4 regions of the Bradyrhizobium algeriense genome follow, and region 4 is predicted to be linked to each of the others. Evidence: predicted binding sites of a transcription regulator. Region 4 holds the regulator's gene; each other region holds the start of a gene.
What was found. Region 4 encodes PhoB, which activates phosphate uptake and scavenging genes when phosphate is short. Its sites were predicted from a motif close to TGTCATNNANCTGTCAT; they were not measured.

Region 1 (7,895 bases), 3.4 Mb from region 4:
ACGGTCGCCAACTCCCAACGCTCGCCTTTGTGCTCGTCGATCAGATCAAAACATTTGCGGATGCAGGTCAGCATGCCCAGCGCCAGCACGTCGACCTTCATCATATGAAGCGCGTCGACGTCGTCCTTGTCCCATTCGATGAAGGTGCGGTCATCCATCGCGGCGTTGCCGATCGGCACATAGGTGTCAAGCCGGTCCTGCGTCAGCACATAGCCGCCGACATGCTGCGACAGATGGCGAGGGAATTCGATCAGTTCGGTGGCAAGTTCGACCGCGAGTTCGACCATCGCATTCTGTGGGTCGAGCCCGGCCTGGCGGACCTGCATCTCGTTGAGGCCCTTGCCCCAGCTTCCCCATACGGTATCGGCGAGCGCCGCGGTGACATCCTCCGTCAACCCCAGCGCCTTGCCGACGTCGCGGATCGCGCTGCGTGGACGATAATGGATGACGGTGGCGATGATCGCGGCGCGGTGGCGGCCGTAGCGGCGGTAGACATATTGCATCACCTCCTCGCGCCGCGAATGCTCGAAATCGACGTCGATGTCGGGCGGCTCCAGCCGCTCCTTGGAGATGAAGCGCTCGAACAACAGATCGACCTTGGTCGGGTCGACCGAGGTAATGCCGAGCACGTAGCAGACGGCGGAGTTTGCCGCCGATCCCCTTCCCTGGCACAGGATGTTCTGGCTGCGCGCATAATGGACGATGTCGTGCACGGTGAGAAAATAATGCGCGTATTTGAGCTCGGCGATCAGCGCGAGTTCTTTCCGCAAGGTGGCGCGCAGCGTGTCAGAGATTTCACCGCCGAAATATTTGTCGACACCAGCCCAGGTCAGGTCTTCCAGATGCTGCTGCGCGGTCTTGCCCGGCGGCACCGGCTCGTCCGGATACTGGTACTTGAGCTGGTCGAGCGAAAATGAAATGCGCCCCGCAAAGCGCATGGTTTCCGCGATCGCCTCGGGCAGGTCGCGAAACAGCCGCACCATTTCGCGGGCCGGCTTCAGGTATCGCTCGGCATTGGCTTCCAGCCGCCTGCCGATGGCGTCGATGGTGGTCTTCTCTCTGATACAGGTGAGCACGTCCTGTAAGCGACGGCGGGCGGGATGGTGGTAAAGCACCTCGTTGGTCGCCAGCAGCGGCACTTTTGCCGCAAGCGCCAGACGATGCAGCCGCGCCAGCCGGCGCTTGTCGTCGCCGCGGTAGAGCAGGCTTGCGGCAAGCCACACGCCGGCCGCCCGACTCTGCTTCAGTCGCTGCAGAATTTCTTGCGCGCTTCCCCCGTCGAAGCGATGCGGCAGCGCCAGCACCAGAAGCTGCCCCTCGGCGAATTCAAGCAGGTCATCGAACCGCAGATGACACTCGCCCTTCTCGATCCGCGTGATGTCGTCGCCGCGCTTGCCGCGGGTCAGCAACTGGCAGAGCCGGCCATAGGCAGCGCGGTCGCGCGGATAGACCAGAATATCGGGCGTGCCATCGATAAAGACGAGGCGCGCGCCGATCAGGAGCTTTGGCTTATGCGTGACCTCGGGGTTTTCGAGCTCCTTGTAGGCGCGGACCACGCCGGCCAGCGTGTTGTGGTCGGCGATGCCGATGGCGGGGATGCCGAGCTCGCTTGCCTGATGCACATAGGCGCGCGGATCGGAGCCGCCGCGCAGGAACGAGAAATTGGTGGTGATGCCAATCTCGGCATAGCCGGAAATGTCAGCGGGGCGTTTCATGCGAACAGCCCGTGCACGAACCATCGGACTGATGCGGGTTCGCTCTCTTCGTCGGCCAGTTCGCTTTCATAGAGCCCGTCTCGAAAGATCCAGAAACGAAGCCCCGCTTCATCCTCGATACGGAAATAATCCCGCGTCGGCCCGTCGCCGTTTTGCTTCCACCATTCCATGGCGATGCGTTCGGGCCCCTCCACCCGCACCACCGCGTGCGTGACGCGGCGCCAGGTGAACTGATGCGGCGGGCCGTCCGGCACGGTTGCGAACGGCACGTTGATGGGCTCCGGCCTGTCGAACAGCCGCAGTGGCTGCAGCGGCGGCTCGCTTTCGATGCGCTCGGGCCAGGCGGCCTGCGCAGCCGCCGCCAGATGATGCTGCGCTGTTACCGCCAATACGGCGCGCTCTGGGATGTGGGTATCCTGCGGCAGGTGCACGACGACACGCTTGCCACCGATGCGCGCGGCGATGCGGTCGATCAGCGCGGCCAGTTCGTCATTGTCATGCACGTTGGCGTCGAGGTCGCGCTGCTGCTGCACCACGATTTCGGTGCGGCTGGCGGAAAGCCTGATGAGATCGAAGCCGAAGCCGGGATCGAGGGGATCGTTGAGCGCATCGAGCCGCTCGCGAAACAGGCGGTCGATCACTTCCGCTTTCGTCACCGGACGGCCGGTATCGACCGGGATCGTGCGCACCGCGCCGTCGGTGCGGAAAAAACTTGCTTCCAACCGCCGCGCACCCTTGCCCTGCTTGTCCATCGCCGTGACCAGCATGGCAGCGAGCGCGGACAGGTTCATCGCGATCACGGTGTCGGTGGCGACCGGTTCGGGAAAGCGTTTTTCGACGATGTAATCCGGCAGCGGCTTTCGGGGACTGATCGGCGCATCGCCCTGCCCCAGCGCCTGCTCCAGCAGCGTGGTGAAGCCTGCGCCAAACCGCGCCGTGATCTCGTGACGTCCGCGCGAGGCGACGTCGCCGATGGTCTTCAGGCCCGCGCGGCGCAGGCCGCCGGTGATGGCGTCACCGGCGCCGAGTGCGGATACCGGCAGCGGGCTGACAGCCTCGGCCTCCTCGCCATCAGCAACGATCTTTCCGGAAGCCTGGCGCGTCAGCGTCCGGGCGCAGATCGCGGTGTTCGCGATCGCGGCGCTGACGGCAAAGCCGCGACGGCTCAGCGCGCCGCATACGATCTGCAGCAGCGCACGCTCGCCGCCGAACAGATGGGCGCAGCCGGTGATGTCGAGATAGAGCCCATGCGGCAGATCGAGCGCCACCAGCGGAGTGAAGCGGTCGCACCAGTCGGCGATGTCTTCGAGCGTCTTGCGATCGGCGACCTCGTCGGCGTCGAACACCATCAGCTCCGGGCAGATCGCGCGGGCATTGGCGAGCGGCAGGCCGATCGAGAGGCCGGCGTGCACGGCGGCCTCGTCGAGCGAATGGATCAGGATGGCGTTGTGCTGCTTGGCGACGACGACGCTGGGGGTTTTATCCAGCGCGTCGCCGCTGCCCGAAAGCTTGCGCTTGATGCGGTCGATGGGCAGGCGTGGCAGCCACAGGCTGAGGATACGTCGCCGGTTCGCTGAAGAGGCATTCATCACATTTCCATTCCATGATCCAGCGGCCGACCGGGCCATGACGGTTACGAACCAGCTGCGCGTCGAAGACAGGCGCGCCCCACGCGCTCCATGGTGCTGACGGCGGCGAATGCGCCGCGCGCACGATCCATCTTGTCTCCGCGGTCGACGGCCGCGGCTCCGCGGCCATCCGCAGCAGCAATGCGGTGACGCCGGAGGCTGCCGCGGCCAGCGTGAGCTTGCGGCTGGCGACGAGATCGAGCTGGCGCGCCTGCCCCCAGACTTCCAGCACGACGGCGCCGAGCGCATCGCAGGCCACCGCGTCGGCGGCGGTCCGCAACGCGGCGTCAGTGTCCGGCGCGCGCACGGTCACGAGCAGCCGCGGATCGAGACCCAACTCGCAAAGCCCGTTCATCGACAGCGCGCCGGATTCGATTTCCGAAAAATCCTGCCGCACCCAAACCAGCGGCCGGCGCCGCGATACCCTTCCCGCGAGGCCAGCGATGAACCCCGTGGCCGCCGCGCTCTGGTGGCCCTCGGCGAACACTTCATGCACCGCTGCGACCGCAAGACCGCCGCACAGCGTCGCATCTGCTGCCGCATGGCCAAGCGCGATCTTGTTGAGGTCATGCGCATCGCCATGCGTCTCGATCCGCTCGATGCTCCCGCGCAAATTCGCAAGCGTGCTTGTGCGTGCGGTGCTCATGCGCCGCTCCTTAAGAAAATTTGGCCTTTACCGCTTTTTCCTAGTGAACCCGCGGCTGGCTCATTTGTTCATGATATGTTCTAATATAAAGCTAACCGGCCCGGCAGAGTCAATCAGGATCGACGCCTTGGCGATTCATGAATGGAATCAAAGGGATTCAACGATGGCCGTGCAACGTAAGCTGGAAATCCTGGCGGATGCCAACCCCGCACGCGGCATCCCGAGAAGAAAGGCGCTGCCGAGCACTTGCGAGCCTCGAAGGATGACAGGAATGCGGCCCATCCTTCGAGACGCCGCTTACGCGGCTCCTCCAGCGACAACGGCAAAGCCGTTGCGCGGGGATGACAGCGAAGTACGTGGAGTAAGCAAATGCACCACATCACCCTCGACAGCGAAACCGATTTCGATGGCTGGCGGAAAGCCGCCCGCGCACTGGCACTGGGCGATGTGAAACCCTCCGATGTGAGCTGGCGCGTGACGGGCGATGCGCCCGAACTGTTCGAGCCGGCGGCGGCGCCGCTCGAGCCGCCACATGGCACGTTCAACGTACCTGCCAAATTCGTCGAACTGGCTGAAGTCGCGATCCTGCACCGCAACCCTGAGCGGTTTGCCCTGCTCTACCGTCTGCTGTGTCGGTTGCGAATTCATCACGACCTGCTTGAACTCGCAACCGATCCTGACGTGGCCGAGGTCGCCGCGATGGCAAAGGCCGTGCGCCGCGACGAGCACAAGATGCACGCCTTTGTCCGCTTCCGCGAAATCGGCCGCGAGCACAAATCGCACTTCGTCGCCTGGTTCGAGCCGGAGCATCATATCGTCGAACTGGCCGCGCCGTTCTTCGCGCGGCGCTTCGCCGACATGCCCTGGTCGATCCTGACGCCTGACGTCTGCGCGCATTGGGACGGCCATGCCGTCTCGATCACATCGGGCGTCGCCAAGAGCGAAGCTCCGACCGCGGATCGGCTGGAGGAAACCTGGTGGAGTTATTACGCCAGCATTTTCAATCCGGCCCGGCTGAAAGTGCAGGCGATAAATAAGGAGATGCCACGGAAATACTGGCGGAACCTGCCGGAGGCCTCGTTGATTAACCCCCTGAAACCGCCCAAAGCAAACGACACGGCGAGCGAAATGGCCCGCAAACAGGCTGACGATATTGAGATGCTGCGCGAGGAAGCCGCCGATTGCCGCGCCTGTCATCTCTACAAGGATGCGACGCAGACCGTATTCGGCGAAGGCCGGCAAACGGCGCGGATCATGCTGGTCGGCGAGCAGCCCGGCGACAAGGAAGACCTCGCCGGAAAACCGTTCGTAGGTCCCGCGGGTCAAATGCTCGACCGCGCGCTGGAAGAGGCCGGGATCGACCGCCGCACGGTCTACGTCACCAATGCGGTCAAGCATTTCAAGTTCGTGCCGCGCGGAAAGATCCGACTGCACCAGAAGCCGAATACGCCGGAGATCAAGGCGTGCCGGCAATGGTACGAACGGGAACTCGCCGCGATCAAACCCGAGTTGGTGGTGGCAATGGGCGCTACCGCAGCGCAAAGTGTGTTCGGGAAAATTACCCCGATCAACAAGAACCGCGGCCGCCCGATCGATCTCGACGACGGCACCAGGGCGCTGGTGACGGTGCACCCGTCCTATCTGTTGCGATTGCCGGACGCCGAGGCCAAGGCGCGGGAATACCGGCGCTTCGTCCAGGACCTCAAAATAGCCGCCGACGTGCTGCGAAAATCAGCACATGCGGCCTGAATTCCGCCAATCCGGCAGCCGCAATTATTGGTGAAATATAACGGGAAAAATTGACAATTCCATCTGCAACCATTAATTGATAGAAGACACAATCGCATTCTCAAGGGAATGTGGGACGTCTGGTCACGCCATGACGCTCCCATACGGTCGACGCGCTGCGCGGTCCACTTCAGCCCCGGCGCCGTGCAGCGCGCGACCCACTCTTGCGCCGCAAAGCCGACCATACGAGAGGCGACGGCATGAGGAAACGGTGAGAGGTAGCGGCGCGCAATCCCTCGGCCGCACGCGACCGGAATAGGTTCAATCCGCATTGCTTCAACCCGCATTGCTAAGGACGGGAACTGCGCCATCGCGCGGCACCGCCTCGCCAATGGCCCAACGATTCCAAGGAGAAGCATCCGGCGCCAAGGCATACGCCCGCGCCGACGCGCCTTGCATCGTCTGCCCCCAGGCCGAGCCAATCGCTGCCTGTCATCCAACCTTCAAGTCCCTCAGTCAGAAATGCTCCCTCAGTCAGTTTATTTCGGCGGGGTGTCAGAATGACCGATGTTGCTCTCAATTCATCGATGGGCGACGCGGCGCCCGTCCAGCCGGCCTCGCGGCCGAACCTCGACAAGGGTTTCAATCCGCTGACCATGATCCTGTTCTGCGGCATCCTCGCCGCCGGGCTGCTGTACGTCGCCTACAGCATCTACGCCGACATCGACGCGACCGGCATGCGAGTTACCGCCTACCTGCCCTATATCCTGCTGTTCGTGGCGCTCCTGATCGCGCTCGGCTTCGAATTCGTCAACGGCTTCCACGACACCGCCAACGCGGTCGCGACCGTGATCTACACCCATTCGCTGCCGGCGGAATTCGCCGTGATGTGGTCGGGCTTCTTCAATTTCCTCGGCGTGCTGCTCTCCTCCGGCGCGGTCGCCTTCGGCATCGTCTCGCTGCTGCCGGTGGAATTGATCCTCCAGGTCGGAAGCAGCGCCGGTTTTGCGATGGTGTTCGCGCTGTTGATTGCCGCCATCGTCTGGAATCTCGGCACCTGGTATTTCGGCCTGCCGGCATCTTCCTCGCACACGCTGATCGGCTCGATCATCGGCGTCGGCATTGCCAACGCGATGATGCGCGGCCGCGACGGCACCTCGGGTGTCGACTGGACCAAGGCGACCGAGATCGGTTACGCGCTGCTGCTCTCGCCGCTGTTCGGCTTCTGTATGGCGGCGATCCTGCTGCTGGTGCTGAAGTTCGTCGTCCGCAATCCGGCGCTGTATGCCGCGCCCGAAGGCAACAAGCCGCCGCCGCTGTGGATCCGCGGCGTCCTGATCGCGACCTGCACCGGCGTCAGCTTCGCGCACGGCTCCAACGACGGCCAGAAGGGCATGGGCCTGATCATGCTGATCCTGATCGGCACGGTGCCGACCGCCTACGCTCTGAACCGTGCCCTGCCGGAATCCCAGGTGGTGCAGTTCCAGAAGACCTCGGAAGCCGCCTCCAAGGTGATCGCCGCCAAGGGCGCCGGCCATAGCATCATCGGCGACCCGCGGCCCGCGGTGACGCAATACGTCGCCGCCCGCAAGATCAGCGAAGGCACCTACCCCTCGCTGGCCGTGCTGGTGAAGGATATCGGCGACCAGGTCCAGAAGTACGGTTCGCTGAACAAGGTGCCGGCGGAAGCCGTCGGCAACACCCGTAACGACATGTACCTGACTTCGGAAGCGATCCGCTTCCTGATGAAGGACAAGGAAAACGACCTGAACAAGCAAGAGGTCGACATCCTCAAGGCCTACAAGGGCTCGCTCGACTCAGCCACCAAGTTCATCCCGCTCTGGGTCAAGATCGCGGTGGCGATCGCGCTCGGGCTGGGCACCATGATCGGCTGGAAGCGCATCGTCATCACCGTCGGCGAGAAGATCGGCAAGTCGCATCTGACCTACGCGCAAGGCGCGTCCGCCGAACTTGTTGCCGCCTCGACGATCGGCGTCGCCGACGTGTTCGGCCTGCCGGTTTCCACCACCCACGTGCTGTCGTCCGGCGTCGCCGGCACCATGGCAGCCAACGGTTCCGGCCTGCAGATGGCGACCATCCGCAACCTGCTGATGGCATGGGTGCTGACGCTGCCGGCCGCGATCTGCCTGTCGGCAGGCCTCTACGTGCTGTTCTCGA
Region 2 (7,895 bases), 6.0 Mb from region 4:
ATCCCGTCAACACCGGCAAGGTCGCGAAATTGCCCGGCAGGTTCAACAACAATTCGGCACGGCTCACCAACAGGCCGATGGTCAACACCGCGCCGCGTCGTTTCAACAGCCGTATGGGCGGAGGCTTCAGCCAGCGCGTCGCCGCAAGCCCGTCGCGCAATTCATTCGCCCGCAGTTCGTTCGGTGGCAGTTCGTTCGGTGGCAGTTCGTTCGGCGGCCGTTCGTTTGGCGGCGGCGGCTTCGGACGGCGCTGACGGGAGAGCTTCGTACAAACACGAAACCGGGCAGAGCACACGCTCTGCCCGGTTCCGTTTGAGACGGGATGATCAGGCGACCAGCTTGGCGAACAGGTCCGCGTCGACATTGCCGCCGGAGAGCACGATGACGACGTTCTTGCCCCTCGCATCGATGCGACCGGCCAACAGCGCGGCGAGGCCGACGGCGCCGCCCGGCTCGACCACAAGCTTCAATTCCCGATAGGCATAGGCGACCGCCGCGCCGACTTCCTCGTCGGAGGCGATCACGCCATTCGCCAGCAGCTTGCTGTTGATCGAGAAGGTGAGTTCGCCCGGCATCGCCGCCATCAGCGCATCGCAGATGGTGCGGCCGGCGGCATGATGGGCCTCGCGGTGGCCGGCGCGCAGCGACAGGCCATGATCGTCATAGTCCTTGGGTTCGGCGACGATCACCTGCGCTTGCGGAAATTTTGCCTTCACCGCCGTCGCAACGCCGGCGATCAGCCCGCCGCCCGAGGCCGGTGCCACCACGATATCGGGGACGAGCCCGAGCGCCGTCATGTCTTCGGCGATCTCACGGCCCGCGGTGCCTTGTCCGGCAATCACGAAGGGATCGTCATAGGGGCGCACCAGCGTCGCGCCGCGCTTCGCAGCAATGCCGTTGGCGATCGCTTCGCGGTCTTCCTTGTCGCGGTCGTAGAGCACCACCTCGGCGCCGTAGCCCTTGGTGCGCTCGCGCTTGGTGACGGGAGAGTCCGCGGGCATCACGATGGTGGCCTGCATGCTGAGGATCTGCGCCGCCGCCGCCACGCCCTGGGCGTGGTTGCCGGAAGAGAACGCGACCACCCCGCCGCCGCGCTTGTCCTGCGGGATCGAGGCCAGCTTGTTGAAGGCGCCGCGGAACTTGAACGATCCGGTCCGCTGCAGCATTTCGGGCTTCAGAAACACCTTGGTCCCGACGCGTTCATTGAGAACGGGGAACGACAACAGCGGCGTCCGCACCGCAAAGGGCGCGACCACCTTGGCGGCGGCCTCGATATCGGCCGCGCCAATAGGTGGATTTTGGATAGATTCTGGCATCCGCAATTTGTATCGCGGTCGCCGACGGGCGGGCAAGACGATTTACCGTGAATTCAGGCGTTACCCGTGAACTCAGGCGGCGAAATGCGGATCTTCCGTGCCAAATTCGGCCACCTCGCCTTCCGGCAGGACCGGGCGGGTGGTCAGGGCATGCTCGACAAAGACCCGCGCGGAGGCCTGCCAGCTGTAGCCGGTAGCGAATTCGACGCAATCTTGCCGCGAAACCTGCAGCGCCTCCAGGCAGGCCGCGCGCAGGTCGTCGTCCAGGACGCCGACCGGCGCCGAGCCGATCACGTCGCGTGGACCGGTGACCGGAAAGGCGGCAACCGGCAGGCCACTGGCCAGCGCCTCCAGCAGCACCAGGCCAAACGTGTCGGTCTTGCTGGGAAATACGAAAATGTCCGACGCCGCGTAGATTTCAGCCAGTTCCTCGCCGTGCCTGGCGCCCAGGAACACGGCGTCCGGATATTTCCGCTCCAACGCCGCTCGGGCCGGCCCATCGCCGACGACGAGCTTGGTGCCGGGCAGATCGAGGTCGAGGAAGGCTTCGAGATTCTTTTCGACTGCGAGGCGCCCGACGCTGAGATATACCGGCATCGGCAGGCAGAGATCGACGCTGCGCGGATGAAACAGCGAGGTATCGACACCACGCGACCACAGCACCACGTTGCGAAAGCCGCGCATGCGCAATTCGGCCGCCAGCGCCGGCGTAGCCGCCATCACCGCCTGGCTCGGCCGATGGAAGGCGCGCAGCACTCGCCAAACCCAGGCTTCCGGTATCGGCGAACGCGCCGAAACATATTCAGGAAAGCGGGTGTGAAAGCTGGTGGTGAACGGCACGCCGCGCTTGCGGCAATAGCGCCGCACCAATAGCCCGATCGGGCCCTCGGTCGCGATATGAATGCTGTCGGGCTTTGCCGCCTCGATCAGTTTTGCGATTTTTGCCGGATATGGCAGCGCCAGCCGCAGATCGGGATAGCTCGGCATCGCAAAAGTGCGAAACGATTGCGGCGTCAGGAAGCTCACCTCGACGCCAAATCCCTTGGCCGCCTCTGCCATCATGGTCAGCGTGCGAACCACCCCGTTGACCTGCGGATGCCACGCATCGGTCGCGACCAGGATATGCATCATGCGGCGCGCGCCGCGACGCGGGGAACCGGCACCGTCCTTCGCAGTGGATCGGTCCAGGTGATGATCTCGAACCGGCCGTCCTCATGCTCGGCGAGCGCAGTGCAGCTTTCCACCCAGTCACCGCAATTCATGTAGCGGATGCCATGCTCGTCGCGGATGGTGGCGTAGTGGATGTGGCCGCAGATCACGCCGTCGGCGCCGTGCCGCCGCGCCTCGCCGGCCAGGGTCTTTTCGAACGCGCCGATATAGTTCACGGCGTTCTTGACCTTCAGCTTCGCCCATTGCGACAGCGACCAATAGGGCACGCCGAACATGCGCCGGAAGAAATTGACGAGGCGGTTCATCTGAATGGCGAAGTCATAAGCCTTGTCGCCGAGATGGGCGAGCCAGCGTGCGTTCTGCACCACGAGATCGAAGATGTCGCCGTGGATGATGAGGTAGCGCTTGCCGTCGGCGCCCTCGTGAATGGTGTTCTCCACCACGTCGATGCCGCCGAAATGCGTGCCGTAATAATTGCGCAGGAACTCGTCGTGATTGCCGGGCACGTAGATGACCTTGGCGCCCTTGCGCGCCTTGCGCAGCATCTTCTGCACGAAGTCGTTGTGCGATTGCGGCCAGTACCAGCTCGACTTCAGCGCCCAGCCATCGACGATATCGCCGACGAGATAGATGGTGTCGGCGTCATGGCTCTTGAGGAAATCCAGCAATCGATCGGCTTGCGAGCCGCGGGCTCCGAGATGAACATCGGAGATAAACAAGGTCCGAAAGCGCCGTTCCGGGCTTTCTTCACTCAAGGAGTCACTACCCATACCTGTCCCCTGACAGATTTCTGTGACAGGGCGATGACTGTTCACGCCGCGATATTTCCGCGAGAATCACTGCCGCGCCCCACAACTTGCGGATAGCAGCGCGATGCGACAGGCAGGCGACAGTGGAGAGGCAATACGTAGCCCGGATGGAGCCAACGGGGCGCGCATTCGCGCGACCCGTTGGCTCCATCCGGGCTACGCTTGCTTCAATAAAACTTGTGAAAATGATGGATCGGGCCGTGGCCGTGCCCGACGGTGAAACGATCCGCCTCCGCAATCGCAGCGCTGACCCAGGCCTTGGCGTTGCGCACGGCGCTGTCCATGCCCTCGCCTTTCGCGAGCTCCGCGGCAATCGCCGAGGAGAGCGAGCAGCCGGTGCCGTGGGTATTTTTTGTGGCGATGCGCGGCGCGGCGAGTGCGGTGACACCGGAGGAATCGACCAGGTAATCGATGCTCTCGGCGCCCTCCCCGTGGCCGCCCTTGATCAGCACCGCCTTGCAACCGAGCGCCAGCAATCGCCTGCCTTGTTTCTCGACGGCGGCTTCGTCCGCCGCCACGCCTTCGTCGAGCAGCGCTGCGGCTTCCGGCAGATTGGGCGTGATCACCGACGCCAGCGGAATGAGCCTGGTCCGCAACGCGTCGACGGCTTCGGTCGCGAGCAGCCGGTCGCCCGAAGTTGCGACCATCACGGGATCGAGCACGACATGCTTCGGCGCCCAGCGCTTGAGCCCCGCGACGATGGCGTCGATCACCGGCGGGTGCGCCACCATGCCGATCTTGACCGCGCCGACGTCGAGATCTGAAAACACCGCGTCGATCTGCGCGGTCACGAACTCCGCCGGCACCTGGTGGATGCCGCTGACGCCCGTGGTGTTCTGCGCGGTCAGCGCCGTGATCACGGAGGCGCCGTAGACGCCGAGCGCGGCAAACGTCTTGAGGTCGGCCTGGATGCCCGCTCCTCCAGAGGAATCCGAGCCGGCGATGGTGAGCGCGATCGGCGTCGTCATCGCAAGCCTCGCGCAAATCGTGTGGTGAGGGCCATGAATTGTCCTACCGCGGCAGGGCACGGGCGGCAAGCTGGCTTGCCATCCCCGGCGGTTTTTGGCCTATTGGGGCCAACATTTTTGGAGACGACAGCAATGGTTCCCTTCTTCGTCCAGTTCAAATGCAAGCTCGGCCAGTCCTATGCCGTCGCCAATGCGCTCGCGGAGGCCGAGATCGCCTCGGAGATCTATTCCACCGCCGGCGATTACGATCTGCTGGTCAAATTCTACGTCGATAACGACACCGACATCGGCCATTTCGTCAACGAGAAGGTGCAGGTGATTCCGGGCATCCAGGACACCCACACCATCATCACCTTCAAGGCGTTCGGCACCGGCTAGCAACGGCGGCCCTGCCCGCCATCGACGTCGACTTCGCCCGGCGCGGCCACGCCCGCGGGCCTCTGGGAGTGCCCGTCCTGTCCGATACATCAGTTACTTTTGACCGGTTGAAGGCCTTCATCGAGCAGGCGCTCACCGCGGTGGGCTTGCCGGACGCCGATGCTGCAACGGTCGCGGCCCTGATGGCGGAGGCCGACCTGCAGGGATCGGACGGGCACGGCGTCAGCCGGTTGCCGCAATATGTCAGGCGGATCAAGGCCGGCGGCTTCAACGTCCGGCCCAACATCCATGTCGTGCACGAGCACGCCGGCACCGCCGTCCTGAACGGCGACAATGGCATGGGCCACCTCGTGATGAAACGCGCGGCCGGGATGGCGATCGAAAAGGCGCGCAGCACCGGAATAGGCTGGGTCAACTCGCAGTTCAGCAACCATGCCGGCCCCGCCTCACTCTACGCCACGATGCCGCTCGCCCATGACATGATCGGGCTCTACTTCGCGGTCGGCAACGCCAATCACCTTCCGGCCTGGGGCGGCCTCGACATGCTGCTGTCGACCAATCCGATCGCAGCCGCCATTCCGGCCGGCGACGAAAACCCGATCGTGCTCGACATGGCGACCACGGTCGCCGCCTACGGGAAAGTGAAAACCAAGGCGCTGCGCGGCGAGACCATGCCGGAGGGCTGGATGATCGATCGCGAAGGCAAGCCGCTGACCGACCCGAAACGCGCCGACGAAGGCATGCTGCTGCCGCTCGGCGGCATGGAGGCCGGATACAAGGGCTACGGCCTTGCGATGATCATCGGCCTGCTCGCAGGCACGCTCGGCGGCGCCGCGATGGGCCGCGACGTGATCGACTTCAATCACGACGACGACAGCGTCACCAACACCGGACAGGCGGTCGCCGCCATCAACATCGCAGCCTTCGGTGACATTGCCGTCTTCAAGCGAAGCGTCGATGCGCTGGTGCGCGATTTCCGCAACAGCCGGCGCATGCCGGGCGTGGACCGCATCTGGGTGCCCGGCGAACGCAGCCATGAAACGCGCCTCAGGCGGACCAGCCTTGGCATTCCCATAGCGCCTGCGCTGCTGCGCGGGCTGGACCAGGTCGCCGACGATCTTGGGATTGCGCGGCTCTAGGCCGCGTCCTGCGGCTGTGATGGCGGCCGGGGGTGGAGGCCGCCGCATCCGTCTGCTGCCGCCGATGAAGCCGCCTCGCGGGCGGTACCCATTAACCATCCCAGCGGATTTGCATGCTTTTGCCATAAGAGCATCATTCTACCGCCTTGATATTTTTGATTACCTAAGGCGTCGTCAATCGGAGGGCTCCGCGGCGGGGGACGTTCCGAGGGGGAAATAGTCGCGAGTACCACCATGAGGACGCTATACGATTTGCTCGGGGCGCTTCCGAGTGATGACGCCGAGGGCTTGCGGACCGCGTTCCGCAAGGCTGCGAAGGCGACACATCCCGATATCAATCCCGACAATCCCGATGCTGCCCTGAGGTTCAGGGAGCTGGTGCGCGCCTATGACATCCTGACCGATGCCGAGCAGCGCGAGACCTACGATGAACTGCTCGCCATTGCGCTTCAGCCGCCGGCCACGAAGGCCGTGCAGACCTACGAGACCGTGCGCAAGGTTGCCTCCAACACGATGGCGGCAACGGTCATTTCGGCGGTGCTGGTCGGAGGCTACGTCCTGTTCGGACTGTTTTCAACGCCACCCGGCGCAGCGGAAATCACGACCGACAGGACCATCGGCGAAGCGCAAGTCGTCGCAGCGCTGCATCCTGACGTCACCGCTTCGGATGAACCGCCCGTCCAGCGCGAGGGGGACGTATCGACCGTCGGTGCCATCGGGACATCGGCGGTTGCGCCCGCGGCGAAAGAGGCAAACGTCACGGCCATCGGCCGTTTCGAACAGGTCCCGGGATTCGTCTCATACAATCTCGCGATTCAATATTATCCGCGCTTCGCAACCGCCAATTTCGACCGCGGCATCGTTCTGTATCGCGTCGGCGATTTCGACCCGTTCGCCGCTATCGCTCCACCCAAGCCGGCCACGGACTTGAGGCGGGCAAAGATCGCCATGCCTGCGACCGCCACACCTGCGCCGCGCAAGCCGCTGATGATCGTGCCTCCTATTGCGTCCCCTGCGCCGCCAGAGAGGCGAATGCCGATCACCGCGGCCTTGACGCCCTGAGCGCAGGCGCAACGCGCCGGTCATGACTTCTCGGCGTCCTTTGCCTTCCTGGGCCGCGGCGGTCCCTCGACCGGCGGCAGCGACTTCAGGTATTCTGCGATGGCGGCGCGATCCTCCGGCGGCAATTGCGAAATGTTTCTGATCACCCGCGCCATCGATCCACCGGCGGTGTCGCCGTCAGGCGTTTGCCCGGTTTCGAGGAAGTAGGCGATGTCCTTCGCGCTCCACTCGTCCAATCGCTTCTGGGTGATGTTGGGCACCCAGCCCTCGCCCTCCGGATTGGGCCCGCCTGCGAAGCGTTGCGCCTCGACGATACCGCCGAGGAAGTTGCGCGGGCTGTGGCACTCGGCGCAATGGCCCGGACCGTTGACGAGATAAGCGCCGCGATTCCATGACGCCGAATGTGAAGCGTCCGCCGTGTAAGGCTTGCCGTCCATGAACAGCCATTTCCAGACGCCGACATTGCGACGGATGTTGAACGGAAACGGCACGTCGTGGTCGCGCGGCTCGCCGGCAACCGGCGCAAGCGTCTTCAGGTAGGCGAAGAGGTCGCGGATGTCCTCGACCGTCGCATGCTGGTAGGACGCATATGGAAAGGCCGGAAAATAATGCTGGCCGTCCGGCGATGTCCCCTTGAGCACAGCCGTCACGAAATCCGCTTCGCTCCACCGGCCAATACCGTATGTGGGATCGGACGAGATGTTGGGAACGTAAAACGTCCCGAACGGTGAAGGCATTGCAAGCCCGCCGCCGAGCTTCAGCCGATCGGGCTGGTTGGGAACGGCGTGGCAGGAGGAACAGCCCCCGGCATTGAACGTTGTGAGGCCGTTGGCGAGGTTCGGCGTGCGAGGAGAAAGCGAGGCCGGGGCAACGACTGCCGGGATCGTCAGCCACCAGAAGATTCCAGCGCCGGCGGCGCCAACCAGGATCAAGCCAAGGAGAATTCGTCGCAGCATTTGCCGATCCGTCATCAAGCTTCGCAATTCAACGACCAGTATGAACGCACTTTGCGCCATAGGCTTCCACGAAATTTTCAGACGTTGTTGTCGTTTC
Region 3 (7,895 bases), 2.5 Mb from region 4:
TGACAGCTTCACGCATTTTGAAGACCTCCCTTTGATGCGATCCAGTATGGACTGGAGCCGCGCCCGTGTGTAGCAAAAACCCGAATTCCGGCGGACGGAAAAGGAAAGAATCTTCATCAATCCCACGCCGGCGCGTAGCCGGGATTTACACACCGTTTGTCCTTCGGCAAGGCCGCGATCACCTGCCTGTCGGCGTCATCCAAGCTCAGCTTGAGCGCGTCGAGATTAGCTTGCTGGCTTTCCGCGCGCGACGCCTTCGGGATCGCGGCAACGCCATCCTGATCGAGCAGCCATTTCAGCGCGACTTGCGCGGCGCTGGCGTTGTGCTTGCGCCCGATCGCGGCGAGCGCTGCGTCGGAAGCCGCAAGGCCCTTGGCCAGAGGCGAATAGGCGATCAGCGGGATCGATTTCGCAGTGAGAAATTGACGCAGCCGAGTCTGATCCAGCATCACATGGTATTCGACCTGGTTGCAGGCGATCGGCGCCCTGATCTCCTCGACCACCGCCTTCACGAGCGCAACGTTGAAATTCGCGACGCCGATGGCGCGGGTGCGGCCTTCCTCCTTCAGCCGCATCAGCGTTTCGAAGATCTTGGGCAGGTTCATATTCGGCGCCGGCCAGTGCACCAGATAGAGGTCGACATGGTCGAGCCGGAGTTTTTTCAAGGAAGTATCGAACGCCAGGCGGAGCGCATCCGGCGCCAGATTTTCGTTCCAGACTTTTGTGGTGACATGCAGGTCTTTGCGGGGAACGCGCGAGGCTGCAATCGCGGCACCCACGGCCTCCTCATTGTCATACATTTCGGCGGTGTCGAGATGCCGGTAGCCCAACGCCAGCCCGCCCTCCACGGCCGCGCGGCAGGCATCGCCCTGCATGCGAAAGGTGCCGAGACCAAGCTTCGGCAGGCTGATACCTTGGGTTTGCAGATGTTCCATGATGGCTCTCCCGGAAAGGAAAAAGCGCCGCGTGCGTAGCGAAAGCCGCCCCAACAGTATTTCATTGAGGAGAACAGGCCGCTATTGAATAGTTTGCGCGCAGGGCGCGGGGCAAATCAAGATCAGGGGGTGCGATGGTAAGGGCGTTGCGACAATGGCTGGACAACCATCAACTGCCCGCGATCATCGCCGCCGTGCTCGGCGTGGTCATGACGATTTCCGTACTGATGGTGGTGGTCGGTTATCTCGTGGCGAGGCCCTGAGCGGTCCTCGCCGACCCACCGCTTCGGCACACGCCTCATTTCCCCGTTCCGGCCGCCGCAAGAATGGGTGACCAGCGTGCGATCTCGGACCGGACAAAACGATCGAATGAAGCCGGGTTGCGTTCGTCCTTTGCCGGTATCGAGCCGCCGAGCTGGGCAATCCGCTCGCGCACGACAGCCTCATCAAGCGCCTGGTCGAGCGCTGCGGAAAGCCTGGCGATGATTTCGGGCGAAACGCCCTTTGGCGCAAACAGTCCTGCCCAGACGCTCATCTCGTAGTTGATGCCGCCCTCCTTCGCGGTCGGAACGTCAGGCAGCGTTTCAAGGCGTTTCGCGGCAGACACCGCGAAGGCCTTGACCGAGCCGGCCAAAACCGACTCAGCCACGCTGACCGACTGCTCGCACATGAAATCGACGTGCCCCCCGACCAGATCGTTCAATGCCGGGCCTGAACCACGATAGGCGACAAGCGCCGGCTTCGCGCCGACTTCCGCCGTGAAGAGAAGACACGCCATATGCGAGGACGCGCCGATGCCGCCATGGGCCAGCTTCACCGCGTCGCCCCGTTGCCGCAGCGCCGCGACGAATTCCTTGAGATCCTGTGCCGGGAAATCCTTCCGCGCGATGATCACTGCCGGGGAGTGGGCGGTGAAGCCGATCGGCACGAAGTCGGCAACGGGATCGTATTTGAGGTTCGGCGTCAGCACGGGAGCTGCGACATGCGAGCCCATCGCCGCGGCAAGCAGGGTATAGCCGTCGGGCGCAGCCGCCGCCACGCGCGCGCTGCCGACGGTGCCGCCGGCGCCGCTGACGTTCTCGATGACGATGGATTGCCCGAGGATCTTCGACATCTGGTTGGTGACGATGCGCGCAACGATGTCGCTGGCGCCGCCGGGCGGGAACGGCACGACCACCGTGATCGCCCTGGAGGGGTAGTCCTGCGCGCGCACCGGCCCGACCATGCCGGCCAATACCATCGCCGCCGCGCATGCTCCAACACAAGCTTTCCAGACACAAATGCCACGTTTCATAACGCGCGCTCCTATCCTTAGCTCTGCGCCGTCACATTTTCGCATCGCCGTTCAATAGTTGGGCAATCTCGACCGAACGTCCCTCACGCGCCGAGAGTATGCCGGCGCGTACCACGGCGAGCGATCGCGTCGCGTACTCGCCCCCGACTTCGTACCGGCCCTGCCCGCGAACTGCGGCCGCAAACTCCTCCAGTTCCTCGACCAGGGTGTCATTCTCAGCACATGGCACCACCACCGGCGTGATCTCGCCGCGCTTGAGCAGGCGAAGCCCGTTGTGCAAATCGTAGTAGGCGGTGGCGTCCTTGCCGTAGACGTTCATCAGATAGTATTCGGACGCCGAGGCGTAGCTCGCGTTCAGTGTGGAGAGCGCGCCGTTCTCGTGCTGCAGAATCAGGCTCGCGACATCCGGATTGTCGCCGGGCAGCACCAGTTGCGCCGATTGTCCGCGCACCGCACGGATCGGCCCGATCAAATATTCCAGGACGTCGATATAGTGGATTCCGATCTGCAGCATCACGCCGCCCGGCATTCCCGCGGCCTGGTAGCGCCACGAGGTGAGATCGATCTTGCCGAGACGGTCGCGGCTGATGTTGGCCTCGGCGTTGACGAGCTTGCCGAACAAGCCGTCATCGATCTGCTGCCTGATCCAGCGGAAATGGCTCTCGCGCCGCCGCTGATAGCCGAGCGCCAGGACCACGCCGGCCTTGCGACAGGCCTCGGTGATGGCGCGGCCGTCGGAAATGCTGTTGGCGATCGGCTTGTCCAGAAATACGTGCTTGCCGGCGGCGGCGGCCGCGCAGGTCGTCGTCAGATGCACGTCGTTCGGCGTGGTATTGATGATCGCCTCGATCTCGGCATCGGCCAGCAGCGCCTCATAGCTCGCGGCCGGCCGGCAGCGGTATTTTGCCGCGAAATTCTTTCGCTTTTCCTCGGACCGGGTGTAGCAGCCGCGGATCTCGAACTTGCCCGAGCGCTGGATGGCATCCGCCAGAACGTCGGACCACCATCCCATCCCGATACAGGCGACGCGGAGCGGATCGGCGCTCATCACTTTGCTCTCCCCCAGGACGATGTCATTCCCAATTCGCGCCGATCGACTCGACGGCCATTTTGGCGATCCGCAAATCGGTCTCCCAATCACCGCCGCTCACGCCGACGCCGCCGATACATTCGCAGCCAACCAGCACCGGTACGCCGCCTTCCATGGCCGTCCACCGTTCCGGTCCGGCGGCGAGCGCAAGTCCGATCGCATGGCTGACGTCGAGGTCCTGGCCGGCCGCGCCTTTGGCCGTGGTCGGGCGCCGGTTTGACGCGGCGCAAACCGCCTTGGTGGTGCAGGAGTGCACGGTATGGAAGCGGCCGCCGTCCATTCGTTCGATCAGGATCACATGCCCGCCGGAATCCACGATCGCACAGGAGATCGCGATTTTGGCCTGGCCGGCCAATTCCACCGCCGTCGCCATGATCATCTTCGCGCCCTGATGCGTCAGGCGCTTGCTCTCGGCGACAAACATGGCAGCGCTCCGGTCGGGAAGGACAGGCGAAGTGTGCGCCACCGCTGCGCCTCCTTCAAGAATTAATACGCAACTTCCGGATGCGATCTTGTACCGCACGCGTCGGCAAGCGGCGAAGCCTAGCCAAACTATGCGGCGCGAACATGGAGGGGTTGATCCAACGGTCTCGCGATCGAAGCGTCAGATATGCTGCGCCATGATCCGGCCGGGCCGCGCATCCGGGCGGGGCTCGATATCGACCGACCAGAGGTCACGGTTGTCGACGTCCTTCAACGTCACGCTCATCACTTCGGTCTTGCCGTCGATGTCGACGCGGCCGAAGAATTGCAGGCCGAAACAGGGCGCGAGATTCTCGCCCTGCTCCGCGCTGCAGCCCTTCTGGAACGCAGCTTTCGGCCCGAACGTGTTGTCGAGCGGCGCCGGCGCCCAGGTGCCCGCATGTAAGGGGCCGGAGACGAACTCCCAGAACGGCTCGAAATCCTGAAACGCCGCGCGGTTCGGATCGTAATGATGCGCGGCCGTGTAATGCATGTCGGCGGTCAGCCACACCGTGTTGCGGATGCCGGCGCGCTTCATGAACGACAGCAGATCGGCAATCTCGTGCTCGCGCCGCTCCGGCGGGCCATCGCCGAGCGCAATAGCATCCTCGCTGATCAGGCCGATCGGCATGTCGGCGGCGATCACCTTCCAGGTCGCATCGGAGGCCACCAGTTCGCGCTTCAGCCAGGCCAGTTGCGCCGCGCCGAGGATGCAGGTCTCGCTTTGGTCGTCGCGCTTGTTAAAGGTGGAATCGCGGTAGCTGCGCATGTCGATCATAAAGACGTCGAGCAGCGGGCCATAGACGATCTTGCGATAGATGCGGCCGTCCTGCGCCGGCGTCACGCGCATCGGCATGAATTCATGGAACGCGCGGCGCGCCCGCGCCACCAGAAGCGAAGAGCCGTCCTCGGCATAGCCGGTCTCGTCGGCGGTGCCGATCGGCGCCCAGTCGTTGGTCACCTCATGATCGTCCCATTGCGCGAACATCGGCACTTCGGCGTTGAAGGCGCGCAGATTGTCGTCGAGCAGATTATATTTGTAGTTGGCGCGGAACTGTTCGAGGCTGTGCGCCACCACGGACTTCTGTTCGGTAACGATGTTGCGCCAGATCTCGCCATTGGGCAGCTTCAGCTCGCGTTCCACCGGACAGTCTGCATAGATGTGATCGCCGGAATGGATGAAGAAGTCCGGACGGTTGTCGAGCATGGTGCGGTAGGTGCGCATACCGCCGCGCGAGGGATCGATGCCCCAACCTTGGCCGGCGGTATCGCCGGACCACGCGAACGAAATATGGCTTCGCGCGGTGGGCGCGGTGCGGAAATGCCCGACCTGCACCTCGCCTTCGATGCCGCTCTCGCTGATATCGTCGAAGCGCACACGATAGAAAATGTCCTGCCCCGCCGGCAGGCCATCGAGCAGAACTTTTGAGACGAAGTCGCTGTCCGGCAAGGCATCGGCGGTAACGATGCGAAGGATGGTCTTGAAGCTCTCGACAACAGAACATTCAACCTGCATCCGCGCCGGCCGGTCGGCGCGCGCCCAGATCACCGCGGAATCAGCCGAGACGTCGCCCGACTGAATCCCGCTGGCGATGAGCGGACGATCCGCGGCGCGGCTGAGATGAGGTTTGGCGAGGCTGCCGAGACCGGCGACGGCAAATGTCGCGGCGGAGCGGACCAGCAACTGACGCCGGTTCAGGCTTTGCCCGGCGCGTATCGCAATCGGCATCGAAGCACCCTCGTCGAATCACGACGAAGGTGTGCCCGAGCAATTTGACTCCTGGCCGAAGGTTTTACGACAGATGGATGACGTGGTGGGGGAACGCTGCCGTCATTGCGAGCGAAGCGAAGCAATCCATTCTTTCTGTCTGCGGACAGATGGATTGCTTCGTCGCTTTGCTCCTCGCAATGACGAACGCTGCGGATCTACCGCTGCCAGCCGCAGATGCCGCCGGACTTGCACGGCCAGGTCTGGATCCGCGTGTCGCGCGCCTGCGCGTCGAGCGGATTGGTATGACGCCGCGCCAGCCTGGTGCGGGCGGCGCCACGCGGTTTCTCCACACGCGGTTTCTCGGCGCGCTCATGCGCTACGTGAGCAGCTACCTGAGGCGCTACTTGAGGCTTGGGCGCGGCTTCCTTCGGCACAACCACGCGCTCCGTCTTCACCGGCCGGGCATCGTTTCTCGCCTCGATCCGGACCGGGGCGAATCGCGTCTCCGGGCCGAGCCGCTTCGGCGAGAGCACGGCCTGCGAAAGATCGAGGCCAATGAGCTCGCCGGCCTTGTAGTCGTCTGCCAGCGCGGTGCTGCCCGACATCAGGAGCCCCGTGCAAAGTGCTACCGCAAAAGCGCTTTTCAGGACCATCGAAGGCCTCCTGAAATCAACCAAAAATCTGAAGAACGGCCATCATGTAGGCAGCCGGCCGCACAATGCCAGCCGATCCCGCCCGCAAGATTACTGGTGAATGATCCTGGCTGTGGAAAAGTTCACAGCCAAGAACAGCCAAGATAAGCGAAACTTATTCAGCTGCCTGCGCCACCGGCTGGCCGATCGCGGCCTCCACGCGCGTGCACTCGCTGCGGAACTTCGCGACATTGGCTTCCTTGACGTGGCCGTAGCCGCGAACGAGTTCCGCGGACTTTGCCAGCGCTACCAGACGCGGCCAATCCTGCGGCTTCGCCGTGTCGAGATGGCGGAAGATGATCGCGGAATATTCGCTCGGTAGCGCCCGCTCCATCCGGCGCTCGGCCGTGTAGCCGAACGGATCGAACGCAGTTCCGCGCAGGAACTTGAACCGCGTCAGGAGTTCGAAGACGCGGAAGATCCAGGCGCCGAACTCGCGCTTGCGCAGGTGCCCGGTCACCCTGTCGCGCGGCGTCAGCAGCGGTGGCGCTAGGCTGACCTTGACGCTCGCGTCGCCGTCGAACTGTTCCTTCAACGCTTTTGCGAACTCACCGTCGGAATAAAGCCGGGCGACTTCGTATTCGTCCTTGTAGGCCATCAACTTGAACAGGCCTTTTGCAAACGCTTCGGTCAGTTCATGCGACCCGGGCGAGCCCTTTGCTTCGACCGCGCGAACGCGCTCGACCTCGCTGAGGTAGCGCTTCGAGTAGGCCTCATTCTGGTAGTCCGTCAGGAACTTGGCGCGGAAAGCGATGCTCTCGTCGAGCGTCCGCTTGACCGGCGCCGCGCCCGAATTCTTGAAGCGGGCAGCCGCGACGACGCGCTGCAGATCGTGCGCGGCGAGCCGGCCCCACGAGAACGCCAGCTTGTTCATGTCGATCGCCGCGCCGTTGAGGTCGATCGCCTTCATGATCGCCTCCAGCGAAAGGGGTAAAGCGCCACGCTGGAACGCGAAGCCGAGCATGAAGGCGTTGGTGGCGATGCTGTCGCCCATCAGCGCGGTGGCAAGCCCGGTCGCGTCCAGAATATCGAGATCGGAGGCGCTGACGGCGCCATTTAGCGAGTCGCGCATCGTCCCCGCCTCAAAGTCGATGTCGGGGTTGATGACGAAGCTTGCCGTCGGCAACAAATCGGCATTGACGATCGCGCGCGTCACGCCGCGCTCGGCCCGGCTCAGCGCCGGAATGCTTGTGGCGACCACGATGTCGCAGCCGAGGATGAGGTTGGCGCCGCCGGGCGCAATACGGACGGTTGCGAGATCGTCCGCCTCGGGCGCGATGCGGACATGGCTCATGACCGCGCCGTTCTTCTGCGATAACCCTGTGAAGTCGAGCGTCGAGCACGCCAGGCCCTCGACATGGGCGGCCATGCCGAGCAGCGCGCCGATGGTGATGACGCCGGTGCCGCCGATGCCGGTGACGAGGATGTTGTAAGCGCCATCGAGCACAGGCGTGGCCGGCACAGGCAGATCGGCGAACAGCGCGGACGGATCGGCCGCGGTGCGATCGGCCTTCCTTAGTCTGCCGCCATGCACGGTGACAAAACTCGGGCAAAAGCCCTCGATGCAGGAAAAGTCCTTGTTGCAGTTCGACTGGTCGATCCGCCGCTTGCGGCCGAACTCGGTTTCCAGCGGCTGCACGGAAACGCAGTTGGAAACAGACGAGCAATCGCCGCAGCCCTCGCAGACCCTTTCGTTGATGAAGACGCGCTT
Region 4 (7,895 bases):
CCGCCGCAGCGCTGGTGCCGTGGCGGCTGCATCATGTGGCGGCCTCCCGTGACGACGTCCGCGCCGTCAGCCCGGTGGAGTCTGCCGCCGTCAGCGCCGTCGTTGCCGGCATGCCGGATCCGGCCGTGCTGCTCGACCGCGCCGGCCGCGTCATCCATCTCAACGCAGCGGCCGCCCAGCTCGCGCCTGCGCTGCGCAAGAACGAGCTCGCCCAGTTCGCGCTGCGCTCGCCCGAAATCATCACCGCGCTGCGCGAGGCGATTGCGACCACCGAACCGCGCCGGGCGAGCTACCACGACCAGGTGCCGGTCGACCGCTGGATGGAACTGATCATCACGCCGGTGCCGGTGCCGACGCTGTTCGGCGGCACCGAGAAATGCATGCTGATGACCTTCCACGACCAGACGCCGCTGCGGCGGGTCGAGGAAATGCGTGCCGATTTCGTCGCCAATGCCAGCCACGAACTGCGGACGCCGCTCGCGGCGCTGTCCGGCTTCATCGATACGCTGCAGGGTCCTGCCAAGGAGGACGCCAAGGCGCGCGAACGCTTCCTGTCGATCATGCATACGCAGGCGACGCGAATGGCGCGGCTGATCGACGATCTGCTTTCGCTGTCGCGGGTCGAATTGTCGGCCCATGTCCGGCCCGACGCGTCAGTCGATATCGTGCCGATTATTCGCCAGGTCGCCGACGGGCTGGAGCCGCTCGCCCGGGAGCGTCAGGTCGCGATCGAGATCGACCTGCCGGAAGCGCCGGTGACCATCGCGGGCGACCGCGAGGAACTGCTGCGGCTGTTCGAAAACCTGATCGAGAACGCGCTCAAATATGGCGCGTCCGGTGGGCGGGTGATCGTCTCCCTGACCCAGGCCACGTCCAGCGAGGGCGCGCCGGAAGTACGTATCATGGTCCGGGATTTCGGCCCCGGCATCGCCCCGGAACACCTGCCGCGGCTGACCGAGCGCTTCTACCGGGTCGATGTCGGCGACAGCCGCGCGCAGGGCGGAACCGGGCTCGGTTTATCCTTGGTGAAACATATTCTTAACCGCCATCGCGGCCGGCTTTTGATCGAAAGCGTGCCCAAAAACGGCGCGGTCTTTACCGCCTGTTTTCCCCAGGCGAAGACCCCATCAGCGCTATAAATACAAGCGATTTCAATTGCTTGGTTGTGTCATCCAACTGTCACCGAACCTTCGTAAAAGCTCTATCGACCGCTCCTAGATGAGCGGCACGTGAGCGCGATCGGGCGCAACAGGCGCTTCGCTCACCAGATGGAGACCACCATGAATTTCCTCAGGACAATCGTCGCTGCCGGCCTGGTCGCCGCTTCGACGTCGGCCTTCGCTGCCGATATCACCGGCGCGGGCGCCACCTTCCCCTTCCCGATCTATTCGAAGTGGGCGGACGCCTACAAGAAGGAGACCGGCAACGGTCTGAACTACCAGTCGATCGGCTCCGGCGCCGGCATCAAGCAGATCCAGGCCAAGACCGTGACCTTCGGCGCTACCGACGCGCCGCTCAAGCATGAGCAGCTCGAGAAGGACGGCCTGGTGCAGTGGCCGATGGTGATGGGCGCGATCGTGCCGGTCGTGAACCTCGAAGGCATCAAGCCGGGCGAACTCGTGCTCTCGGGCGAAGTGCTCGGCGACATCTATCTCGGCAAGATCAAGAAGTGGGACGATGCCGCGATCGCAAAACTCAATCCGAAGCTGAAGCTGCCGGCTGACGCCATCACCGTGGTGCGCCGCTCCGACGGTTCGGGCACCACCTTCAACTTCACCGACTACCTCTCGAAGTCGAGCGCCGACTGGAAAGCCAAGGTCGGCATGGGCACCGCGGTCGAATGGCCGACCGGCGTCGGCGCCAAGGGCAATGAAGGCGTTGCCGGCAATGTCGGCCAGACCAAGAACGCGATCGGTTATGTCGAATATGCCTACGCCAAGCAGAACAAGCTGACCTATGCGGCGATGATCAACAAGGCCGGCAAGACCGTGCAGCCGACCATCGCAGCGTTCCAGGCGGCCGCCTCCAACGCCGACTGGGCCAAGGCGCCCGGCTACTACGTGATCCTTACCGACCAGCCCGGCGAAGCCTCCTGGCCGATCACCGCAGCGACCTTCATCCTGATGCACAAGGCTGCAACCGACAAGGCAGCGTCCCAGGAAGCCATCAAGTTCTTCAAATGGTCGTTCGAGAGGGGCGCCAAGATGGCCGAAGAACTCGACTACATCCCGATGCCGGAATCGGTCGTCAAGCTGATCGAAAAGACCTGGTCGGCCGAGATCAAGAGCTGATCGGGCCTGCGCCTCGCAACACGATCGCTCAACCCGGGGTGTCCGGGGTTGAGCACCCCTCTCGGGACAGGAGAGGCAAGAACAATGCGCGAGCCGAAAAAGCCGTGCACCGAAGTCCGGGTCATTGGGCTATAGTAAAGGGGATTGGGCGTGGCAGAAATGGCGGTTGATAGCGACGCAATGGAGGCTGCCGGACCTTATGATCGCGCAAGGGCTCTCAGCGCGTTCAAGCTCGGCGACGTCACCTTCTATTGGATCACGCGCGCCTGCGCGATCTCGGTTCTCCTCATCCTGGGCGGCATCATCATTTCGCTGATCGTCGGCGCTTGGCCCGCCATCCGCGAATATGGCGTAGCCTTCCTGTGGACGCAGCGCTGGGCGCCGTCGGCCGATCCGCCTGTTCTCGGCGCGCTCGGCCCGATCTACGGCACGCTGATCACCTCCGTGATCGCGATGATGATCGCCATTCCCGTCGGCCTCGGCATCGCGATTTTCCTCACCGAGATCTGCCCGATCTGGCTGCGCCGCCCCATTGGACTTGCGGTCGAGCTGCTCGCCGGCATTCCCTCGATCATCTACGGCATGTGGGGCTTCTTCATATTGGGCCCGTTCCTGGCCAACACCTTCCAGCCCTTCATGATCAGCGTGTTCGACGGCGTCCCCGTGCTGGGCACGATCTTCGCCGGTCCCCCGTCCTATCTCAGCCTGTTCAACGCCGCGCTGATCCTTGCGATCATGGTGCTGCCCTTCATCACCGCGATCTCGGTCGACGTCTTCAAGACGGTGCCGCCGGTGCTGAAGGAAGCCGCCTATGGCGTCGGCTGCACCACCTGGGAAGTCGTTCGCAACGTCGTCATCCCCTACACAAGGGTCGGCGTGATCGGCGGCATCATGCTGGCGCTTGGCCGCGCGCTCGGCGAGACGATGGCGGTCACCTTCATCATCGGCAATTCGTTCAAGATCCAGTCCTCGATCTTCGCGCCGGGCACCACGATCTCAGCCGCCATCGCGTCCGAATTCGCCGAGAGCGACGGGCTGCATCAATCCGGCCTGATCCTGCTTGGTCTCTTGCTGTTCGTTCTGACGTTCTTCGTGCTCGCAGCCGCGCGGCTGATGCTGATGCGGCTGGAAAAGAAGGCGGGGAACTAGCACCATGAACCCGATTTACGCATCCCGCCGCCGCAACAATATCATCATCAAGTTCCTGTGCCTGGGAGCTGCGCTGTTCGGCGTGACCTGGCTGGCGCTGATCCTGTTCACGCTGTTCTACAACGGCCTTGCCGGCTTGAATCTTGCCGTCTTCACCCAGGATACGCCGCCGCCGGGTTCGACCGATGGCGGCCTGCGCAACGCCATCATCGGCTCGATCATGATGACCGTGATCGGGGTCGGCATCGGCGCGCCGCTCGGCCTGTTCGCCGGCACGTACCTCGCCGAATACGGCAAGCACGACAGGCTCACCTCGGTGATCCGCTTCATCAACGACATCCTGCTGAGCGCGCCGTCGATCATTATCGGCCTGTTCATCTACGGCGCCATCGTGGTGCCGATGGGCGGCTTCTCGGCCTTTGCCGGCTGTCTGGCGCTCGCCGTGATCGTGATCCCCGTCGTGGTGCGCACCACCGAGGACATGCTGGGGCTGGTGCCCAATCCGCTGCGCGAGGCGGCCTCCGCGCTCGGCCTGCCGCGCTCGCTGGTGATCCGGCGGATCGCCTATCGTGCGGCCCGCTCAGGCCTGATCACCGGCGTGCTGCTCGCCACCGCCCGCGTCGCCGGTGAAACCGCGCCGCTGCTGTTCACCGCGCTTTCGAACCAGTTCTTCAGCCTGGACATGACCAAGACGATGGCCAACCTGCCGGTCACCATCAACAACTTCGTGCAGAGCCCCTATGTCTACTGGAAACAGCTCGCCTGGAGCGGGGCGCTCTTGATCACGCTCACCGTACTTGCCCTGAATATTGGCGCGCGCATTCTCGGCGCCGAGAGGACATCCAAATGACCGATCTCTCCGTATCCGTGAGTTCCGCGAGCGGGCCCGTTCCGCAGGTGGCGCTGCCCGAGGCCGCGCCCAAGGTGACCGCCCGCGGCCTGAACTTTTACTATGGCGACCATCACGCGCTGAAGAACATCAACCTGACGCTCGGCACCCACCGCGTCACCGCCTTCATCGGCCCGTCCGGCTGCGGCAAGTCCACGCTGCTGCGGATCTTCAACCGGATGTACGATCTCTATCCCGGCCAGAAGGCGACCGGGCAATTGATGCTCGACCAGACCAACATCCTCGACCCCAAGCTCGACCTCAATCTGCTGCGGGCCCGCGTCGGCATGGTGTTCCAGAAGCCGACGCCGTTCCCGATGACGATCTACGAAAACATCGCCTTCGGCATCCGCCTCTATGAGAAGATCTCCAAGTCCGAGATGGATGGCCGGGTCGAGAAGGCGCTGCGCGGCGGCGCGCTGTGGAACGAGGTCAAGGACAAGCTGAACGCCTCGGGCCTCTCGCTGTCCGGCGGCCAGCAGCAGCGGCTCTGCATCGCGCGCACGGTCGCGGTGCGGCCCGAGGTGATTTTGTTCGACGAGCCGTGCTCGGCGCTAGACCCGATCTCGACCGCCAAGATCGAGGAACTGATCCAGGAACTGGCGGAGGATTACACCATCGCCATCGTCACCCATAACATGCAGCAGGCGGCCCGCGTCTCGGACAAAACCGCCTTCATGTATCTCGGCGAGCTGATCGAGTTCGACGACACCAACAGGATTTTTACCTCGCCGAGCGATCGACGCACCCAGGACTACATCACCGGCCGGTTCGGTTGAGGAGATAACACATGGCTTCTGAACACACCGCCAAGGCATTTGACAGCGATCTTCAGGAATTGACCCGCCTGGTCGCCGAGATGGGCGGCCTGGTCGAGCGCATGATCACCGAATCCGTCGATGCGCTGATCCGCCGCGACGTCGCGCTCGGCAAGCGCGTTGTCGCTGCCGACGTTGAAATCGACCGCCTGCAGCATGCAATCGAGGAACGCGCGGTGCTGACCATCGCGCGGCGCCAGCCGATGGCGATCGACCTGCGCGAAATCGTCGGCGCCATGCGGGTTGCTACCGATCTGGAGCGGATCGGCGACCTCGCCAAGAACATGGGCAAGCGGGTCGCCGCGCTGGAGAACGATTTCCAGCCGCTGAAGCTGATCCGCGGCCTCGAGCACATGACCGATCTGGTGCAGTCGCAGGTCAAGTCGGTGCTGGATGCCTATGCGGCGCACGACCTGCCGGCGGCTATGGCGGTCTGGAAGGGCGACGAGGAAGTCGACGCCATCTGCACCTCGCTGTTCCGCGAACTCCTCACCTACATGATGGAGGATCCGCGCAACATCTCGTTCTGCATTCATTTGATGTTCTGCGCCAAGAACATCGAACGGATCGGCGACCACGCCACCAACATCGCCGAAACCGTATTCTACATGATCGAGGGACAGCAGATGCTCGACCAGCGCCCCAAGGGCGACATGACGACGTTTGCGACCACGATACCGAATAGCTGAGGGATACAAGAATGAGCGCGCGCATAATGGTGGTCGAGGACGAGGAAGCGCTGACCACGCTGTTGCGCTACAACCTCGATGCTGAAGGCTATGACGTCGAAACCGTCGCCCGCGGCGACGACGCCGATACGCGGCTGAAGGAGCGCGTGCCGGATCTCGTCGTGCTCGACTGGATGCTGCCGGGGCTGTCAGGCATCGAACTCTGCCGCCGCCTGCGCGCCCGGCCGGAGACCAAGCAATTGCCGATCATCATGCTCACGGCACGCGGCGAGGAGAGCGAGCGGGTGCGGGGCCTGGCGACCGGCGCCGACGATTACATCGTCAAGCCGTTCTCGGTGCCGGAGCTGCTGGCGCGGGTGAAGGGCCTGCTGCGGCGGGCAAGTCCCGAGCGGCTCGCCACCGTGCTCACCTATGGCGACATCGAACTCGACCGCGAAAAACGCCGCGTCGCGCGTTCGGGCCGCTCCATCGATCTCGGCCCGACCGAGTATCGCCTGCTGGAATTTTTTCTCGAGCATCCCGGCCGCGTCTTCAGCCGCGAGCAGTTGCTCGACAGCGTCTGGGGCCGCGACATCTATATCGACGAGCGCACCGTTGACGTCCATATCGGCCGCCTGCGCAAACTGCTCAACCCGGGCCGCGAACAGGACCCGATCCGCACCGTGCGCGGCGCGGGTTATGCGCTGGATGACAGGTTTGCGAAGGTGGAGTAGGGCGCGACCGAAGTCAGCCCCGCGCAAGAACGATATCGAAATTCAGAACGCGATGGTCTGCTCCATCTTCCGATGGAAGTGGCTCTGCAATCAGCAGATCGGGACGCAGCGCAGCGTTGAGCAGCCTGTCGCAGGCATTGAGCGGCTCGCCGGGAAAATACATCTGGGTGATCAGCCGCTCGAATCGGCCGTGAACTTCGAAGTGGATATGAGGCGGGCGCATCCAATCTGGACCTGCGGGATAAGCTCCAGGCTTGACGGTTTTGATCCGATAGACGCCGTCGCTATCAGATAGAATGCCGACGCAACCGACAAAGTGGGGATCGAGCGGCGCAGGATTTAGGTCGTTGGCATGCACGTAGCGGCCAAAGCTGTTGGCCTGCCAGATCGTGACGGGTACCCCGCGAACGGGTTCGCCGTCGAGATTGAGCACCCTCCCTGTGACCTCGATGATTTCTCCCTGCGCACACCCCTCGAAACCCTTGACCGAGGTCAGGTCGGCCTGTGAGGCCGGCGTCTGCCCGGTCGGGAAGTAGGGACCGAGAATCTGGTCCGGTGTCCGGTGCAGCCGCGTGCCCGTTGAGTTGTCCATGACCCCCTCAATCTTCTGGCGTAAAGCCGGAGGCCTGGACAATTGGGGCCCAACGGTCGAAATCGGATTTGATCAGTTGCGCAAATTCCTTCGGCGTTTGGCCGGCGGGATCTACGGAAAGCTTGGCCAAGGCCGTTTTGAAGGCGTCGGTGTTCACCACCGCGCGGATCGCCTCATTGAGGCGGTTCACCGTTCCGGCAGGCGTATTTGCCGGAACGAAGACGCCAAACCACTCGTTGGCTTCGAGCGCGGAATATCCGGCCTCCCGAACCGTCGGCACATCGAGAAGCAGCGGGGATCGTTGCGATCCAGTTGTCGCCAGTGCCCTTATGGCGCCGGATTGCACATGCGGCAGTGCAGTGCCGATTGGATAGATCGTAGCGGCGATTTGACCGCCGATCAGATCCTGAATGCCGCCGGGGCCGCCATAGGGCAGATGCACGAATTCGAACCTGCCCGCTTTGGCCAGGCTCACGCCGGTGAAGTGCAGCATCGACCCGGCCGCCGCCGTACCGTAGGTGGCTTGCTTGGGATTAGCCGCGCACCATTTCACGAAATCGGCCAGCGTCCTGACGTCGGCAGGCACCATCGGACCGATGGTGATCAGAAATGGAAAGGAGCAGACTGTGGTGACGGGAGCGAAATCCTTGAACGCATCATAGCCCAGCGACTTGTAGACGTGGGGAAATACGGCGAAGCTGGAGGCGGGCGTCAGGATCATCGCCGTGCCATCGGCCGGGCCGCTTTTCAGCGC

Region 1: V1286_RS21300 (inorganic phosphate transporter) is a predicted target of PhoB. The motif match lies at 6,208-6,224, and genes of this name have one in related genera.
Region 2: V1286_RS08225 (UDP-2,3-diacylglucosamine diphosphatase) is a predicted target of PhoB. The motif match lies at 3,279-3,295, and genes of this name have one in related genera.
Region 3: V1286_RS25510 (alkaline phosphatase D family protein) is a predicted target of PhoB. The motif match lies at 5,577-5,593, and genes of this name have one in related genera.

What each region holds. Positions count from the first base shown of each region.
Region 1 covers NZ_JAZHRV010000001.1:4,364,758-4,372,652, forward strand. The annotation lists gene V1286_RS21280 (error-prone DNA polymerase) at 1-1,715, opposite strand, end outside; gene V1286_RS21285 (Y-family DNA polymerase) at 1,712-3,304, opposite strand; gene V1286_RS21290 (ImuA family protein) at 3,195-3,989, opposite strand; gene V1286_RS21295 (UdgX family uracil-DNA binding protein) at 4,359-5,738, shown strand; gene V1286_RS21300 (inorganic phosphate transporter) at 6,278-7,895, shown strand, end outside.
Region 2 covers NZ_JAZHRV010000001.1:1,708,574-1,716,468, reverse strand. The annotation lists gene V1286_RS08240 (caspase family protein) at 1-254, shown strand, start outside; gene V1286_RS08235 (threonine ammonia-lyase) at 327-1,316, opposite strand; gene V1286_RS08230 (glycosyltransferase family 4 protein) at 1,389-2,444, opposite strand; gene V1286_RS08225 (UDP-2,3-diacylglucosamine diphosphatase) at 2,444-3,256, opposite strand; gene thiD (bifunctional hydroxymethylpyrimidine kinase/phosphomethylpyrimidine kinase) at 3,463-4,263, opposite strand; gene V1286_RS08215 (Lrp/AsnC ligand binding domain-containing protein) at 4,396-4,641, shown strand; gene V1286_RS08210 (Ldh family oxidoreductase) at 4,710-5,780, shown strand; gene V1286_RS08205 (J domain-containing protein) at 6,015-6,842, shown strand; gene V1286_RS08200 (c-type cytochrome) at 6,863-7,798, opposite strand.
Region 3 covers NZ_JAZHRV010000001.1:5,274,529-5,282,423, forward strand. The annotation lists gene V1286_RS25480 (acetyl-CoA C-acyltransferase) at 1-16, opposite strand, end outside; gene V1286_RS25485 (aldo/keto reductase) at 117-935, opposite strand; gene V1286_RS25490 (hypothetical protein) at 1,070-1,198, shown strand; gene V1286_RS25495 (Bug family tripartite tricarboxylate transporter substrate binding protein) at 1,234-2,229, opposite strand; gene V1286_RS25500 (Gfo/Idh/MocA family protein) at 2,261-3,277, opposite strand; gene V1286_RS25505 (GlcG/HbpS family heme-binding protein) at 3,303-3,743, opposite strand; gene V1286_RS25510 (alkaline phosphatase D family protein) at 3,924-5,510, opposite strand; gene V1286_RS25515 (hypothetical protein) at 5,708-6,145, opposite strand; gene V1286_RS25520 (indolepyruvate ferredoxin oxidoreductase family protein) at 6,300-7,895, opposite strand, start outside.
Region 4 covers NZ_JAZHRV010000001.1:7,754,676-7,762,570, forward strand. The annotation lists gene V1286_RS37155 (sensor histidine kinase) at 1-1,139, shown strand, start outside; gene pstS (phosphate ABC transporter substrate-binding protein PstS) at 1,281-2,291, shown strand; gene pstC (phosphate ABC transporter permease subunit PstC) at 2,442-3,440, shown strand; gene pstA (phosphate ABC transporter permease PstA) at 3,445-4,290, shown strand; gene pstB (phosphate ABC transporter ATP-binding protein PstB) at 4,287-5,108, shown strand; gene phoU (phosphate signaling complex protein PhoU) at 5,120-5,836, shown strand; gene phoB (phosphate regulon transcriptional regulator PhoB) at 5,848-6,549, shown strand; gene V1286_RS37190 (protocatechuate 3,4-dioxygenase) at 6,563-7,141, opposite strand; gene V1286_RS37195 (tripartite tricarboxylate transporter substrate-binding protein) at 7,149-7,895, opposite strand, start outside.